Regions from separate parts of the Solibacillus sp. genome, predicted to be linked through region 2. Evidence: riboswitches for the same ligand, from Rfam matches in the RefSeq annotation. Region 2 holds a riboswitch; the other holds the start of a gene.

The links. A riboswitch is a leader RNA that binds a small molecule or an ion and turns the genes downstream of it on or off. The one in region 2 is predicted to bind lysine.
Region 1: linked by a shared signal. The riboswitch ahead of ABS917_RS14090 (transporter substrate-binding domain-containing protein) and the one ahead of ABS917_RS06380 (amino acid permease) in region 2 are both predicted to bind lysine.

What each region holds. Positions count from the first base shown of each region.
Region 1 is NZ_JBELZM010000014.1:87,522-92,127, reverse strand. Features, by position in the region: gene odhB (2-oxoglutarate dehydrogenase complex dihydrolipoyllysine-residue succinyltransferase) at 1-1,030, shown strand, start outside; lysine riboswitch at 1,176-1,363, shown strand; gene ABS917_RS14090 (transporter substrate-binding domain-containing protein) at 1,478-2,314, shown strand; gene ABS917_RS14085 (amino acid ABC transporter permease) at 2,437-3,183, shown strand; gene ABS917_RS14080 (amino acid ABC transporter ATP-binding protein) at 3,185-3,919, shown strand; gene ABS917_RS14075 (DUF6501 family protein) at 4,255-4,452, shown strand; gene ABS917_RS14070 (toxic anion resistance protein) at 4,499-4,606, opposite strand, start outside.
Region 2 is NZ_JBELZM010000004.1:165,520-170,125, forward strand. Features, by position in the region: gene ABS917_RS06375 (RNA 2'-phosphotransferase) at 1-320, opposite strand, end outside; gene ABS917_RS06380 (amino acid permease) at 549-2,003, opposite strand; lysine riboswitch at 2,224-2,404, opposite strand; gene ABS917_RS06385 (CynX/NimT family MFS transporter) at 2,547-3,746, shown strand; gene ABS917_RS06390 (restriction endonuclease) at 3,808-4,362, shown strand; gene ABS917_RS06395 (nitric oxide synthase oxygenase) at 4,405-4,606, opposite strand, start outside.

The DNA of each region.
Region 1 (4,606 bases), on a different contig from region 2:
CGAAGGCGCAGCACCTGCACCGGCCGCTAAAGAAGAAGCTCCAGCAGCAGCTCCGGCTCCAGCAAAAGAAGAAGCTCCTAAAGCAGCAGCACCTGCACCAGTTGCAGCTGAAGAAACTTCGGGTGAGCGTGTGATCGCTTCACCGGCAGCTCGTAAATTAGCTCGTGAAAAAGGTATCGACTTAGCAGCAATTTCACCTGTTGACCCACAAGGTCGCGTACGTGTACAAGACGTTGCAGCACATGGTACAGCACCAGCGGCTCCAGCAGCACAAGCTGCTCAAGCTCCAGCAGGCAATGGTCCAATGATCTTTACACCAGCAGCTGATACAGACCGTGTAACAGTAGAAAAAATGAGCCGTCGTCGTCAAACAATTGCAAAACGTTTATTAGAAGTAAAACAATCAACTGCAATGTTAACTACTTTCAACGAAATTGATATGACGAACATTATGGCATTACGTAAACGTAAACAAGATGAGTTCGTGAAAGCTAACGATATTAAATTAGGCTTCATGTCATTCTTTACAAAAGCTGTAGTAGCAGCATTAAAGAAATATCCATATGTAAATGCACAAATTAACGGTGACGAAATTCACTTAAACAACTTCTTCGATATCGGTATTGCTGTATCAACAGAAGAAGGTTTAGTAGTACCGGTTGTTCGTGATGCAAATGCGAAAAACTTTGCTGAAATCGAGAAAAACATTGCAGAATTAGCTGGTAAAGCACGCGACAAAAAATTGGGCTTAAACGACATGGCTGGCGGATCATTCACAATCACTAACGGTGGTGTATTCGGTTCATTAATGTCAACACCAATCATGAACGGTACTCAGGCTGGTATTTTAGGTATGCACTCAATCGTAAACCGTCCAGTAGCTGTCAATGGTGAAGTTCAAATTCGTCCAATGATGTATGTAGCATTATCTTACGACCACCGTATCATCGATGGAAAAGATTCTGTTGGCTTCTTAAAAACAGTTAAAGAAATGATCGAAAACCCAGAAGATTTATTGTTAAATTCTTAATAGTATTTACTCTACTAATGCGCGATACTTTACGTATTGCGCATTAGTTTTTTTTTTCAGTTAGATTTCAGAAAAATGAGTGTTGACGGAAATGTCGCAATAATGTAATATAAACATATCAATTTCATATCAAAACCTCACACTCTCGTGAGGTAGAGGCGCGATACTTAACAGTTTTATATGGAGCCATGAGCTGGCTTTGAAATATAAGAGAAGGAAATATCGCCGAAGTGTTGTAAACGCTCAATTTTACAATGCTGGGTCTGCAGTGAATAATTGCAGAACTGTCTCAATCATCTATATCCATGATGGTTGAGTTGTGCTATCTCAAAATGGGAACTGTAGAGGATTCGGGCTAATTATAATTTAAACGACCTAAAGTTCTTCTTTTAGGTCGTTTTTTGCATATATAACGCCCGAAATTTAACAAATAAGGAGAGGATTTCTTTGAAAAAGAGACTATTAATTTTACTGACTGCCATGACAATGCTATTGCTAGCAGCTTGCGGTTCAAGCGATGAAGGTACTACAAGCAGTTCTGATTCAGAAAAAAAAGTGATTAAAATCGGTATGGAAGCGGCGTATGCGCCTTTTAACTGGTCACAAAAAGATGATGCCAATGGCGGAGTTCAAATTGCAGGTTCAAAGGAATATGCAGCAGGCTATGATGTGGAAATTGCGAAAAAAATTGCAGAAGGTCTGGACATGGAATTACAAATTGTTAAAACAGACTGGGATGGTTTAATTCCATCATTACAATCAGGTGCCATTGATCTAGTAATTGCTGGTATGTCACCAATGCCTGAACGTAAGGAAGTAATTGATTTCACAGAGAACTATTACACAAGTGACTATGTCATTGTTGTAAAAGAAGACGGCCCTTATGCAAATGCAACTTCATTATCCGACTTTGCAGATGCAAAAATTACAGGTCAGCAAGCGACAACACATTATGATGTAATCGATCAAATCGAAGGTGTTCAAAAACAAGTAGCGGCAACTGATTTTGGTGCAATGCGAGTGCAATTACAGTCAGGCGCAATTGATGGATACGTTTCAGAACGTCCAGAAGGTATCTCTGCTGAAATGGCTCTGAATAATATTAAATACATTGTACCTGAGCCAAACTTCGAAGCAGACGAAGCGTCAACAGCTGTAGCAGTAGGTTTGAAAAAGGGTTCAGATTTACGTGAACAAATTAACAAAGTATTAGCTGAAATTTCGGAAGATGAGCGTCAGAAATTAATGGAAGACGCAATTGCAAATCAACCAGCAGCACAATAATGGTGTAGCATTGACAGTTTTAATGAGGTTGTCTTGCCGGCAAACGGAAGACAACCTTTTTCTATTAAAATTATGGTTTCATACATAAATAGTAGAAACAAAAAGAAATGGAGGACAAGGCGATGGCATTTTTAGAATCATCATGGAACTTGTTTACGAACAATTGGGATTTATTTGTACGTGGAGCTTGGACTGCACTTCTCTTGGCAATTATCGGGACAGTTTGTGGAACACTGATCGGATTTTTCATCGGAATTATGCACACAATTCCACAACGCAAAAAAAATGTTAAATCAGCTCTTCTGAAAGTCATTAATTTTATTTTAACGGCTTATGTGGAAATTTTCAGAGGCACGCCAATGATGGTCCAGGCGATGGTCGTATTTTACGGTCTTGTCTATTTAGGAATCGATATTGACCGCTTTTTAGCAGCCTCCATCGTAATTAGTTTAAACACAGGAGCCTACATGGCCGAGTATGTGCGTGGTGGTATCGTATCGATTGATAAAGGCCAATTTGAGGCTGCACAAGCGATTGGAATGAATCACCTGCAAACGATGATTCATATTGTACTGCCGCAAGTAGCACGCAATATTTTACCTGCAACAGGGAATCAGTTCGTTATGAATATTAAAGATTCATCTGTCCTAAGTGTTATTTCGGTAGTGGAGCTGTTCTTTACTGCGAATTCAATAGCGGGCAGTAACTATAAATATATTGAAGCATTCTTTATCGCGACAGTATTATACTTCATTATGACATTTACTGTAACTCGCTTCTTACTATTGTTCGAGAAAAAGATGGACGGACCTTCTTCGTATAAAGTGGAGCTCATTACAGGCAACAAGCTAGATAAGGATGGTGAATAAGATGACAGTTGTAATTGATATTAACCATTTAAATAAAAAATTCGGTGATCATGAAGTATTGAAAGATGTCAATTTCCAAGTAAACAAAGGGGAAGTCGTAACGTTGATCGGCTCTTCAGGTTCAGGGAAATCAACGCTTTTACGCTGTATTAATTTACTGGAAACACCAACAGCAGGGGAAATAATCTACAATGGGGAAAATATCCTAAATGACGGACATCAAATTGAAAAGTACCGTACGCATTTAGGTATGGTATTCCAGCAGTTCAATTTATTCAATAATTTGGATGTACTAAATAACTGTATTGTTGGTCAAATTAAAGTGTTAAAGCGTTCAAAAGATGAAGCAGAACGTAATGCGATGAAATATTTGGAGCTTGTCGGGATGAGCGCCTATAAAAATGCGAAACCGAAACACTTATCCGGTGGACAAAAACAACGTGTGGCAATCGCACGTGCACTAGCGATGGATCCTGATGTAATGCTGTTCGATGAACCGACATCAGCACTTGACCCTGAAATGGTAGGGGAAGTATTAAAGGTAATGCGCCATCTAGCAAATCAAGGAAATACGATGCTGATCGTTACTCATGAAATGGAGTTTGCCAAGGAAGTATCGGACCGGATTGTATTCATGGACAAAGGGGTTATTGTTGAAGAAGGCCCTCCGGAACATTTGCTTGTTAATCCAAAACATGACCGGACTAAAGAGTTCCTGAAAAGAACATTACGGTAATAGCAAAAAGCTCGCAGTTAAATGCGAGCTTATTTTCGTGAGTTCCATTCGCTTATTAAAATAAATACAATTGCAAAGGCAATTACAATTGCGAAAAACCACATTGGAATACTACCAAATGCCATAAATTCCACCTCTGTTTGTGAGTTTAACATGGAATAGTTGTTCTATCAAATATCAGAAACAGCGATAAATTAAAATTAATTTAATGTGTTGGGATTCTAAGTAATTAAAGAAGCAAGAAAAGTGGATTTTTACTACAACGCGCTTTCCACTGACAGAAAAATCATATAAAATAGGAGAGTATCGATAATAGTTAAAAGTGAGGGAACAACATGCTACATTTAAATTGGAAAGATGCGCCGACAATTCGCACAGTAAAATGTGTACATACGGATGCATCGAAATATTTGGTATCAAACGTATTAACAGTAGGCAAAGAATATGAAGTGAAAAATGAAACAGAAGAATTCATCTTTGTAATCGACAACACAGGTGAAGTTGGCGGATTCTATAAAGAATACTTCGCTTAAAAAGAAAAGGTGTGCGAAAAGTCATAATGGCTTTTCACACACCTTTTTATTTTTGTTCTAATATCGTATGTTCGATTTCATGGCGCTTTTCGTCTGTCTGTACGTGCACGCGTAATGTATCTTCAATATCGTGAAGCAACTGCATTTGGGTTTG
Region 2 (4,606 bases):
GAAGTATATATGAGCGGTTCCTGATGCTGTTTTTCCAGCCAGTTTTCAAACTGTAAAGAACCTTTAAATTCCCGAGGTGCCCCTTTAATTTCACTTAAATAAAGGTCATGGAAAAGATCTCTGTTCACTAATGACTCCGCAAAAGTGTGCTCGCTTCTGTCTTCTACTTTAAACAAAGGTACCGCATGTGAACTTACTAGGAAAATACGGGATTTATACGGGTTTCCCTTAGCAAGAAACGGTCGATACAACACATCCTTGCTACCTTCCCCTGTTAACCACGAATATACTTTTTTATAGAAACCTTTTGAAATAGGCATGTTTTCACTTCCTTATTCTTCAGTGTTACTCAATTTTGTTTCTTCTATAATACCACTCTTGTTGCCATCATACTCGAGGAAATTATTCCTCACTTTTGTACAGATTATCTTCAAACAGCATAGCATAATCCTCAATCACTCCAACTTATTCCTCACTTCAGCACAAATAATCCTCATAAACAAAAAAAACGCAATGAAAGCCTGGAAGCTCACATTACGTTTCAGAAATTAATTATTCGATAAATCGCAGTCCTTTAAAGGAACGATTTTCGTTTTGTGTTTAAATTTATAGCCAAACCATAATGCGGCAAACAATGGTAAGCCGATATATGAAACAACGACACCGTACCAGTCAATTGTTCCACCCATAAAGGCCATATAGTTTTGACCTAGCACGACAATCATACATAGGGCAAACGCAAATAACGGACCGAATGGGAAGAATTTTGATACATATGGTAAATCGCTCAATGAATGTCCTTGTGCAACATATGCACGACGGAATCGGTAATGACTGATTGCAATACCAAGCCAAGCGATGAACCCGGACATACCGGAAGCATTTAATAACCAAATGTAGACAACACCGTCACCGAAAAACGATGCCAGGAATGCTAATGAACCGACTGCCAATGTAGCTAAGAGTGCATACATCGGAATACCGCGTGAAGTTACTTTCATAAACAGTTTCGGCGCTTTTCCGTCTACTGCTAACTGATAAAGCATACGACTTGCTGCATATAACCCTGAGTTCCCTGCAGATAACATCGCAGTTAAAATGATCGCATTCATAACAGATGCCGCAAATGCCACACCTAAGTTTTCAAATACTAAAGTAAATGGACTTGTCGCAATATCTTCTGATAAGAGACGTGAATCCGTATACGGAATCAGTAATCCGATTGCACCGATTGCGAAAATGTAAAACAGTAAAATACGCCAGAATACTGAACGTACAGCTTTTGGAATGTTTTTGCCCGGGTCATCTGTTTCCCCTGCTGTTACCCCAAGCATTTCCGTACCTTGGAACGAGAAACCTGCTGCAAGGAAAATACCGAACAATGCCAGGAAACCTCCATTAAACGGTGCGTCGTCTTTAACGAAGTTCGTAAAGCCGACCGGATCGTTCCCGCCTAAAATTCCGAAAATCATTAAGAAGCTGACAATGATGAAGACAATTACTGTCGCGACTTTAATCATCGCAAACCAGTATTCTGCCTCACCGAAAGCTTTTACTGATGCTAAGTTAAAGGATAAAACGACTACGATAAATAAAATTGTCCATAAAATTGAAGAACTGTCCGGGAACCAGTATTTCATAATTAACGAAACAGCCGCAATTTCTGCTGCAATTGTAATTGCCCAGTTGTACCAATAGTTCCAGCCAAGCGCAAAGCCTAAAGCCGGATCCACAAATTTAGTTGCATACGTACTAAACGAACCGGATGTTGGCATATAGGCAGCCATTTCCCCTAATGATGTCATTAGGAAATAAACCATAACGCCGATCAGTGCATATGCAAGCAATGCCCCGCCTGGACCTGCCTGTGCAATCGCACCGCCTGATGCTAAGAATAAACCTGTACCGATTGTTCCGCCAAGCGAAATCATCGTTACATGGCGACTTTTCAAACTCTTTTTCAACCCGTTGTTACCGAGCTGATCTATTTTAATCTCACTCATGAATATAAAACTCCCTTTTTGTTTTGCTTGATAAGGTATCAATTACGCCTCGGAGTAATTGCGTCCAGATTTTTTCGAGATCCCTCAAAAAGTTCCTTTAAAAATCTGTGACATCCACCGGAGGTCTGCACTCATCGGGTGTCACAGATATCCGATGAGTGCAGGTAAAAGAAAAACCACCACAAGTTTTTGTGATGGTTATATTTACACCTCATCAAACTTGAAAGATAGCTCAACACATGCTCACACATGTGACAGTTCTGTTCCTTATCGAAAACAGCCCCAGCATTATTTTCAAGAAGAAAAATAACACTTCGGCAACCATTCCTTTCATAAAGCTTCACCGATTCTTCCTAATCTCAGCTATACTAGTCTTAATGATTGCGACCTCTACCTCATACATCTACATGAGGTAATGTTTTATTTAATTGATTAAAAGTCTAACATAACATTTTTTTGATAGCAATGGCTTCACCTTTATTCTGTTTTTTAAGAGTATTCACACTACTCAAACATATATTACTAGACAAAAGGAGAATTATTATGGACACCGAACAATTGAATCAAAACAGCAAAAAAATACTATCCAACCGACAGCTCATCTATTTTATGGTTGCCGTATTTTTATTTGCAACAACATTACGTACACCGATTACATTAGTCGGTCCGATTATTTCGTTTATTCGTGAAGGTCTCGGGATATCGAACTTTCTTGCGGGCTTTTTAACGACCATCCCTTTAATTGCCTTTGCGGTTGTTTCACCATTTGCACCAAGTATTGCCCGTAGGTTCGGGATGGAATGGACATTATTTTATTCCGTCATTTTGCTATGTGCAGGGATTTTACTGCGTTCACTTGGGGCAACGTCTTTGCTCGTTTTAGGAACAATATTAATTGGCGTCGCAATTGCATTCGGGAATGTTCTCATCCCAAGTTATTTTAAATGGAAATTCCCATTGCATATCGGCTTATTAACAGGGATTTATTCTGTATCAATGAACATTTCTTCCGGACTTGCTGCGGGCTTCAGTTATCCTATAGCTGCAAACGCAGGCTGGCAAATAGCAGCAGGGATTACGATTATTTTAGGGATTCTTACATTACTAATTTGGCTGCCGATTTTGCGCCAGGAAAAAATTGCATTACAAATGCCGACATCCCAGACAAAGAAAACGCTGATGTGGAAGTCACCGCTTGCCTGGGCAGTCGCAGGAGCAATGGGGTTCCAGTCGTTTATATTTTACTGCTCTTCAGCTTGGTTACCCGAAATATTCATTAGCCAAGGCCTGGATGCTACGGCTGCCGGTTGGATGGTATCCATTATGCAATTTTCGCAAATACCGATGACATTTATTATTCCGATTATCGCAGGGAAAATCGCTTCACAACGTCCGATCGTTGTTTTCTTTACAATATGTTACTTAGTCAGTTTCACGGGTATCTTGATGGAATGGACAAACCTTGCCATCTTATGGATGATTTTACTGGGCTTTGCAGGCGGGGCTTCATTTGGTTTAGTGCTGATGCTGTTCTCATTGCGGACGAAGACAGCCTATGATGCAGCTGAACTTTCCGGTTTCGCACAGTCAATCGGTTATTTCGTTGCCGCAATCGGACCGGTTCTGTTCGGCTATGCCCATGACTTGACGGATAGCTGGTCAATCCCAATTGTGCTGTTTATTCTAATTTCTGTTCTGTTATTTATCGCTTCCTTTATGAGTGCAAACAATCGTACGATATAACCAAACGTATGTACCCTTTTATGATATAATAACGGTAGTAAATAAAAGGAGTACAGAACTATTGCGTAAAAAGAGAAAACGGAATAAAAAACGCCTGCCGGTTATCCCGTTGTTTTTCATCGCATCGGCTGGTGCAGCTGGTTATTATGTATCGCAAACAGCTGAAGGCATCGGTATTGGAATTGTCGCTTATTTCGTACTATATATCGCGTTTAAAGTTTGGCTAAGATCGCTGAAAACGAGGAAATTACGGAAGTCCGGCATTCGCGAAGTCGATAAAATGACCGGTGAGGATTTTGAAAGATTTTTAGGAGAGTTATTTAAGCGACGCGGTTTTAAAGTGAGCTATACCGCAACGAGCGGTGACTACGGTGCCGATCTTATTTTAAAGGACGGAAAAGATATTATTGCAGTCCAGGCAAAACGCTATTCCGGTACAGTCGGTGTAAAAGCTGTTCAGGAAATTATCGGTGCGGTAAAAATGTATGAGGCAACTGAAGCTTGGGTTGTTACAAACAGTCATTTTACCCGCCAGGCCGAAAAACTTGCCGACATCAACGACGTTTACTTGATCGACCGCGATGAATTGATCCAAATTATATTAAATAAAAGGTAAGAAATAGGTGTGCAGAGGCTTTCGCTTCCTGCACACCTATTTTTAATATGGTTGTTGCTGGTATAGGTAGTTTGGTTTTTTTATCTTGTTGGCAATCGGTTCATGATACAGATCAGTTGTGGCGGGAGATAATGGCGGTACAAGCCATACCCAGTTTCCCGTTACATCCCGGTTGCTTGCATGTTCCTGCTTTTGAAACAGCTGAAATTGCTGGGCAGCGGTATGATGATCGACAATACTTACC